2 regions of the Streptomyces sp. NPDC007856 genome follow, and region 1 is predicted to be linked to the other one. Evidence: riboswitches for the same ligand, from Rfam matches in the RefSeq annotation. Region 1 holds a riboswitch; the other holds the start of a gene.
What was found. A riboswitch is a leader RNA that binds a small molecule or an ion and turns the genes downstream of it on or off. The one in region 1 is predicted to bind cyclic di-AMP.
Positions count from the first base shown of each region.

Region 1 (4,203 bases):
CTCCGCCTCGGTCGCCCAGCGCTGCCGCTCGCCGACCAGTCGCAGCACGAACTCGGCGGCCGGCGCGGCCCAGGCGACGCACGCCAGCGCCAGCACTGCCTGGGAGAGCGTCTCGTCGCCGGTCATGTGCAGTCCCACCGACAGGATGCCGGTCGCCATCACGGCGGCCCCGGCCGGGGGAGACCGCCCCGCCCACCACACGCGCAGACCTGAGATGCCCGGCATGCGCCCGATGCCAGGGAGCGGCGGGGTTCCCGCCCGGAAGGGCACGCGCGTGTGGACAGCAAAAACGCCGGTACGCGCGGGGGACCGGGAGAAGCCGGCGCCGCGTTCGTGACCCAGGAAAGCGGTGGCGCGTGGACGCAGGAAGGCCGATGGCGCGTGGACGGAGGAACAGCCGGCACGCGGCGCGTGTGGACGCAGGAAGGCCGGCACGTAGCGCGCATCGACGCAGGAACGGCCGCACGCGCGCGTGGACGCGGAAAACGCCCGCACGCGCGCGTGGACGCGGAAAACGCCCGCACGCGCGCGTGGACGCGGAAAACGCCCGCACGCGCGCATCGGCACGCGATCAGCCGACGCGCGCCCGGGGGCCTCAAGGCGAGGCCCCCAAGCCGCCGGCACCTGCGCGCGTGGTCCGGCAATTCGGCGGCACGCGCGCGTGGAGCGGGGCGCACCCGTGCCCGGGGTGAGTGGTCAGCCCGGGCGGACCACGCTGTGGATGATCGACTCGCCGCCGTAGTAGATCGACTCCTCGCGGACGTACGCGCCCGGCTTCGGGGCGTGGATCATCATGCCGTTGCCTATGTAGACGCCGACGTGGCTGATGTCGTCGTAGAAGAAGATCAGGTCGCCCGGCCGCGCGTCGGCGAGCGAGACCGTGGTGCCCGCGTTGACCTGGTCGTACGTGGTGCGCGGGAGGGTGACGCCGGCGGCCTTCCAGGCGGCCTGGGTGAGGCCCGAGCAGTCGTAGGAGTCCGGCCCGGTGGCGCCCCACACATACGGCTTGCCGATCTGCGCGCGGGCGAAGGCGATCGCCTTCTCTGCCTTCGTGTCGTACGAGCTGGACGTGGTGGTGGACCCCGTCGAGCCGGAGCCCGTCGAACCCGACCCGGAGCCGGACCCCGTGGCGGTGGACGACGACGAGGACGAGTCGGCCTGCTGCTGAGCCGCCTGCTGCTTCGCCAGCTCGGCCGCCTTGCGCGCCGCCTCCTGGTCCTTCTGCCGCTCGATGGCGGCCAGCCGCGCCTTCTCCTGGGCCGTCAGCTGCGACAGCAGTTCCCGCGCCGAGGCCAGTTTCTTCTGCACGGTTGCCTTGGCGGTCTGCAGGTCGTGCTGCGAGTCGCTCAGCGTCTGCAGGCTCTCCGCGGCCTCCCGCCGCTTCTTCATCGTCGCGGCCTGCTCGCCGATGAAGTCGTCGACCGCGCTCTTCTCCCGCGAGGTCAGCCGGTTCATCAGCTGGGTCTGGTCGAAGTAGTCCTGCGGGTCGTTCGCCAGCAGGAAGGTGGCCGTGTCCGGAGCGGCGGCGCCGGTGCGGTACTGGGCCGCGGCGAAGGAGCCCAGCTCCTCACGGGCCTTGTTGAGGCGTGCCGTGCGCCGGGCGACGTCCTCGCGCAGGGCGTCGACGCGGCCGCGCTGTTTGCCGGTCCGCTCCTTGGCCGCGTTGTACTTCTGGGTCGCCGACTCCGCCTGGCGGTAGAGATCGTCGACCTTCTTCTCGACCTCCTCCAGGGTCGGCTTGGCGCGATCGGTACCCGGGGCGGCCTCCGCGGTCTGCGAGAGCACGGCCATGGAGGTGAGGGCGGCGGTGGCGAGGGCGGGAGCGCGAAGGCCGGTTCCGATGGTCCCGCCGGGGCGCGGCTTGCGGTGCGACGCCAAGAGAGGCGACTCCTTCCAGTGGGCCGCCTACCGGGTTAGCTGTCGGGTTCGGGCGGTGGTTCGGAAGGGTTGCCCTACGGCGGCGTCCCGGGTGGGAGCCGGCCGATTCACCCCAAAGGTCGGTGGGTCCCCGGCTCCGGGCGCCCTGCGGGGCACGCCGGACTCGGCGGGGGCCGCGCGGCCCGGCGAGGTTCGCCGGTAGGGGTCGTGCGGCCCGAACGCACGCTAGCCAACTCGTGTGACTCCTGTGAAGGTTGGTGCGTGATATGTCCGATACATTTTCGTGACCTGAGTCAGGTTTCGCTTCTGAGTCATCGGACGGTACCCCTCTGTGAGCAGGGCGCGGGCCGTTCGGCAGTGAAGATCAACTGCTTTCCGGGGCGGCCGTGTTCCGGGGACGGCGACCGGTTGTCGGTGGGGAGCCCTAGACTCGTAGAGCGATGAGCAGCCTCTTTGACGACAGCTTCCTGGCGGACCTCCAGGCCCCTCGCGGGCGCGAGGAGGAGCCCCCGCCGCCGCCCGAGGACGATCACGCTCCGGAGCCGCTTCCGGACGATCTGTTCGGCGGGAAGTTCGACGTGCCGCCGGACCGGGACGCGTACTACCGCGACGGCGCCCCGCGTCCCGCCCTCGACGCGGCGGCGCTGCTGGAGGGGCTGAACGACAACCAGCGCGCCGCGGTCGTGCACGCCGGCTCCCCGCTGCTCATCGTCGCCGGCGCCGGCTCCGGCAAGACCCGTGTGCTCACCCACCGCATCGCCCACCTGCTCGCCGAGCGGCATGTGCACCCGGGCCAGATCCTCGCGATCACCTTCACCAACAAGGCCGCGGGCGAGATGAAGGAGCGCGTCGAGCACCTCGTCGGCCCGCGCGCGAACGCGATGTGGGTGATGACCTTCCACAGCGCGTGCGTGCGCATCCTGCGCCGGGAGAGCAAGAAGCTCGGTTTCACCTCCAGCTTCTCCATCTACGACGCCGCCGACAGCAAGCGCCTGATGGCCCTGGTCTGCCGCGACCTGGACCTCGACCCCAAGCGCTTCCCGCCCAAATCGTTCAGCGCGAAGATCAGCAACCTGAAGAACGAGCTGATCGACGAGGAGGACTTCGCCGCCCAGGCCACGGACGGCTTCGAGAAGACCCTCGCCCAGGCCTACGCGCTCTACCAGTCGCGCCTGCGCGAGGCCAACGCGCTCGACTTCGACGACCTGATCATGACGACGGTCAACCTGCTGCGTGCCTTCCCGGACGTCGCCGGGCACTACCGCCGCCGCTTCCGGCATGTCCTCGTCGACGAGTACCAGGACACCAACCACGCGCAGTACGCGCTCGTGCGCGAACTCGTCGGCACCGGCGAACACAGCGAGGACATCCCGCCGAGCGAGCACGACCTCCCGCCCGCCGAACTGTGCGTCGTGGGTGACGCGGACCAGTCGATCTACGCCTTCCGGGGCGCGACGATCCGCAACATCCTCCAGTTCGAGGAGGACTACCCGAACGCGACGACGATCCTGCTGGAGCAGAACTACCGCTCCACACAGACCATCCTGTCCGCCGCCAACGCGGTCATCGAGCGCAACGAGTCCCGCCGCCCGAAGAACCTGTGGACCAACGCCGGCCAGGGCGCGCGGATCACCGGTTACGTTGCCGACACCGAGCACGACGAGGCCCAGTTCGTCGCCGACGAGATAGACCGTCTGGTCGACGCGCGCGAGGCCAGGGCGGGCGATGTCGCCGTCTTCTACCGCACCAATGCCCAGTCCCGTGTCTTCGAAGAGGTCTTCATCCGCGTCGGCCTGCCCTACAAGGTCGTCGGCGGGGTCCGCTTCTACGAGCGCAAGGAGGTCCGGGACGTCCTGGCCTATCTGCGCGTCCTCGCCAACCCCGAGGACTCGGTGCCGCTGCGCCGCATCCTCAACGTGCCCAAGCGCGGCATCGGCGAGCGCGCGGAGGCGATGATCGACGCCCTCTCCCAGCGCGAGAAGATCAGTTTCCCGCAGGCGCTCAAGCGCGTGGACGAGGCGTACGGCATGGCCGCGCGCTCCACCAACGCCGTCAAGCGGTTCAACACGCTGATGGAGGACCTGCGCACCATCGTCGAGTCCGGTGCGGGTCCCGCGACCGTCCTGGAGGCGGTGCTCGAACGCACCGGCTACCTGGCCGAGTTGCAGGCCTCCACCGACCCGCAGGACGAGACCCGCATCGAGAACCTCCAGGAACTCGCGGCGGTGGCCCTGGAGTTCGAGCAGGAGCGCGGGGAGGGCGAGCAGGGCACGCTGGCCGACTTCCTGGAGCAGGTGGCGCTGGTCGCCGACTCCGACCAGATTC
Region 1 is NZ_JBIAEC010000001.1:290,211-294,413, forward strand. Features, by position in the region: partial or broken gene ACFYOH_RS01470 (tellurite resistance/C4-dicarboxylate transporter family protein) at 1-225, opposite strand, end outside; gene ACFYOH_RS01475 (NlpC/P60 family protein) at 697-1,878, opposite strand; cyclic di-AMP (ydaO/yuaA leader) riboswitch at 1,886-2,057, opposite strand; gene pcrA (DNA helicase PcrA) at 2,319-4,203, shown strand, end outside.

Region 2 (4,203 bases), on a different contig from region 1:
CCAGGCCCGTCTGCGCCCCGACAACCGGGCGGTCCTGGTGTATGAGCCGAAGTCCCCGGAGCAGGCCCCGGACGCCGACGTTCCCGAGGACCCGGAGCAGGAAGCCACCGTAGAGGCCGGTAACGAGAACGAGGAGACGGCCAAGTGACCGAGCTCGCCACCATGGACTTCCATCCCCAGCCGCAGGCCGGCGAGGCCAGGCCCTGGGCGTTCCCGGCGCCCGAGCGCACCGCGCTCGACAACGGCCTGACCGTGCTGCGCTGCCACCGCCCCGGCCAGCAGGTCGTCGCCGTCGAGGTGCTGCTGGACGCGCCCCTGGACGCCGAGCCGGCCGGCCTGGACGGCGTCGCCACGATCATGGCGCGGGCCTTCTCCGAGGGCACCGACAAGCACTCCGCCGAGGAGTTCGCCGCCGAGCTGGAGCGCGCGGGCGCCACGCTGGACTCGCACGCCGACCACCCCGGCGTCCGGCTCAGCCTGGAGGTCCCCGCCTCGCGCCTGGCCAAGGGTCTCGGCCTGCTCGCCGACGCGCTGCGCGCGCCCGCCTTCGCCGACAGCGAGGTGGAGCGGCTGGTCCGCAACCGCCTGGACGAGATCCCGCACGAGCTGGCCAACCCCTCCCGCCGGGCCGCCAAGGAGCTCTCCAAGGAGCTGTTCCCGGTGGCCTCGCGCATGTCGCGGCTCCGCCAGGGCACCGAGGAGACCGTCGAGAAGATCGACGCCGCCGCCGTACGCGCCTTCTACGGCCGGCACGTACGCCCCGCCACGGCCACCGCGGTGGTGGTCGGCGACCTCACCGGGGTCGACCTGGACGCGCTGCTCGGCGACACCCTGGGCGCCTGGACCGGCACGCCGGGCGAGCCGCGGCCCGTGCCGCCGGTGACCGCCGACGACACCGGGCGCGTGGTCATCGTGGACCGGCCCGGCGCCGTGCAGACGCAGCTGCTCATCGGCCGCGTCGGCCCCGACCGGCACGACCGGGTGTGGCCCGCCCAGGTGCTCGGCACCTACTGCCTCGGCGGCACCCTCACCTCCCGCCTGGACCGCGTCCTGCGCGAGGAGAAGGGCTACACCTACGGTGTGCGCTCCTTCGGCCAGGTCCTCCGGTCCGCACCGGACGGCACGGGCGCCTCGATGCTCGCCATCAGCGGCTCCGTGGACACCCCCAACACCGGCCCGGCGCTGGAGGACCTGTGGAAGGTGCTGCGCACCCTGGCGGCGGACGGTCTGACCGACGCCGAGCGGGACGTGGCCGTGCAGAACCTCGTCGGGGTGGCGCCGCTGAAGTACGAGACCGCGGCGGCCGTCGCGAGCACGCTGGCCGACCAGGTCGAGCAGTACCTGCCCGACGACTTCCAGGCGACGCTCTATCAGCAGCTGGCCGCGACGGGCACGGTGGAGGCCACGGCGGCCGTGGTGAACGCCTTCCCGGTGGACCGTCTGGTGACCGTCCTCGTCGGTGACGCCTCCCAGATCAAGGCACCGGTGGAGGCACTCGGCATCGGTGAAGTGACGGTCGTGGCGGCCGAGTAACCGCACGCGCGTGGGGCCCTGACGGTCTATGGACCGTCAGGGCCCCTGCCGTTCTCACTCCCTTACCGGGATGCCCGATTTGAGGCGGAGGTTGCCTGTCTGCCCTGTGGGATGCGCTACAAAAGTCCGGATCCGTTTGGGGTTCGAAAGCAGGCTTACGTAGCGTCACCCGGGCTGTTCGTCGGTAGCAGTGCGCCGCACCCGCGGCACCGGACAGCCATCGCCGAGTCCCCGCACGGCGCGAGCCAGGGGAGCCGGGGACCCACGCAGTCCCTGGGGTGAATCGGGCGCCCGCGCTCCGCGAGGGGGCCCGTAGGAGACCTTCCTGCTCCGAACCCGTCAGCTAACCCGGTAGGCGAGAGGGAAGGAAAGGACCAGCCACTCCATGGCGTTCATGTGCGCCACCGGGAAGCACCGCAAGCCCGGCCGGGTCAAGCGCACCACCGCTCAGGCGGCAGGCATCGCAGCCCTCACCACCACCGGTGTCATCGGCACCCTGGCCGCCTCCCCGGCGCTCGCCGCCGAGAACACCGTGGAGCAGACCGGCCTCACGCCGGTCCTCACCCTGAGCGACGACGTGGCCGAGCACATCGACGCGCAGGCCGCCGCGCAGCAGCGGGCCGCCGAGCACAAGGCGGCCGAGGAAGCCGCGGCGAAGAGGGCGAAGGAGGAGCACGAGGCCAGGACCCGCGCCGCCCGGGAGGCCGAGCGCAAGCGCCTGATGAACACCTTCGTCGCCCCGATCGCGAACTCCTACGTCTCCACCGGCTACAAGGCGAGCAGCTCGCTGTGGTCCTCCGGCTCGCACACCGGCATCGACTTCCACGCGGCGAGCGGCACCCCGGTGCACGCGGTCGGCTCCGGCACCGTCGTCTCCACCGGCTGGGGCGGCGCGTACGGCAACCAGATCGTGATCAGGATGGCCGACGGCATGTACACCCAGTACGGCCACCTGTCGTCGATCGGCGTCTCGGTCGGCCAGCAGGTCACCCCGGGCCAGCAGATCGCCCTGTCCGGCGCGACCGGCAACACCACGGGCCCGCACCTGCACTTCGAGGCCCGTACGACCCCCGACTACGGCTCGGACGTCGACCCCGTCGCCTACCTCCGCAAGCACGGCGTGAACGTCTGACGCCTCATCGCCTGGCATGCGAAGCCCCGGCTCACCGAGCCGGGGCTTTCGTCGTCTTTTCACGGGCGCCACCCGATCCGCTGACCAAAAAATATCCATGGATTCCGGCCCGCCGTCGGAAATTCCGGCTCATTGGAATAGAGTCACGGAACAGGCGTCCATCGTCGACGTTTCACGGGGATTAAAGCGGAGGTCGGTCATGCGTATTCCGGCGCACTCGGTGTGCACGGCCATCCGGGACGACATCGTCGCGGGGGTCTACGAGCGCGGCGGCCGGCTGACCGAGGAAGTCCTGGCCCGCCGCTACGGCGTCTCGCGCGTCCCCGTCCGCGAGGCCCTGCGCACCCTGGAGGCCGAGGGCTTCGTGGTGACCCGCCGGCACGCGGGCGCGTGTGTGGCCGAGCCGACCGAGCAGGAGGCCGCCGACCTGCTGGAGATGCGCCTGCTGCTGGAGCCGCTCGGGGCCGCCAGGGCCGCCCAGCGGCGCACCGAGGCCCATCTGAAGGTGCTGCGCGGCCTGGTCAGGCTGGGCCAGGAGCGGGCCCGCAGGGGCAGCAGCGACGATCTGCGGTCGCTGGGCGGCTGGTTCCACGAGACGCTCGCCCAGGCCTCGGGCAGCCCCTCGCTGACCGCGATGCTCAGCCAGCTTCGGCACAAGATCGCCTGGATGTACGCGGTGGAGGCGCCGTCGAGCCCGGTGGACTACTGGACGGAGCACGGCGCCATCGTCGACGCGGTGGCGCGCGGCGACGGGGAGCGCGCGCGGGCGCTCACGGCGCTGCACACCGAGCGCGCGACGGCCGTGCACCGGCTGCGCTTTTCCGGGGCCGGCGAGCGTGTGAGGACTTCGCAACACGCCGTAAACATGTCGGGCCTCCGGCATTAACACGGGCGCCGTATACAAAGAAGAGGTATTCGGCTGCGCAGTATTTACCGCTGCCTCAATTCCGGTGTGCGCGCAAAGAGCCCGGAAACGCAGAGCCGCGCCGCCCGAAAAGGGCGACGCGGCTCCGGTGTGTCAGCGTGCTGCTGTTCAGACCGTCTCGGGCAGTTCCTCGAGGCCCTCGGCGACCAGCTTGGCCAGACGGTCGAGGGCGACGTCCGCGCCCTCGGCGTCGGAGGCCAGCACGATCTCCTCGCCGCCCTGGGCGCCCAGGCCCAGGACAGCCAGCATGGAGGCCGCGTTGACGGGGTTGCCGTCAGCCTTGGCGATCGTCACCGGGACGCCTGCGGCCGTGGCGGCTCGGACGAAGATGGAGGCGGGGCGGGCGTGGAGGCCCTCGGCCCAGCCGACGTTGACGCGGCGCTCAGCCATGTGTTGCTGCCCTTCAGTCTTCAGGGTTGTCTAGACCAGTTTCCCATATCGCGAAGCATGCCCCGGAGCGGACCTTCGTCCGCCCGGCGTGGCGTCGGAACCGCGGCCTCGGTTCCGGCTTCCGTCCTCCACAGACTGCCCTGCGCCGTTGTCGGACGCGAGCCGTACTCTGGGGCCCATGCAGACCTCGGCGGACCGGCAGGACCGGCACCAGTACCCCGCC
Region 2 is NZ_JBIAEC010000004.1:493,956-498,158, reverse strand. Features, by position in the region: gene ACFYOH_RS13475 (M16 family metallopeptidase) at 1-148, shown strand, start outside; gene ACFYOH_RS13470 (M16 family metallopeptidase) at 145-1,533, shown strand; cyclic di-AMP (ydaO/yuaA leader) riboswitch at 1,745-1,906, shown strand; gene ACFYOH_RS13465 (M23 family metallopeptidase) at 1,919-2,665, shown strand; gene ACFYOH_RS13460 (GntR family transcriptional regulator) at 2,865-3,551, shown strand; gene ACFYOH_RS13455 (HPr family phosphocarrier protein) at 3,699-3,980, opposite strand; gene ACFYOH_RS13450 (GNAT family N-acetyltransferase) at 4,159-4,203, shown strand, end outside.
Region 2: linked by a shared signal. The riboswitch ahead of ACFYOH_RS13465 (M23 family metallopeptidase) and the one ahead of ACFYOH_RS01475 (NlpC/P60 family protein) in region 1 are both predicted to bind cyclic di-AMP.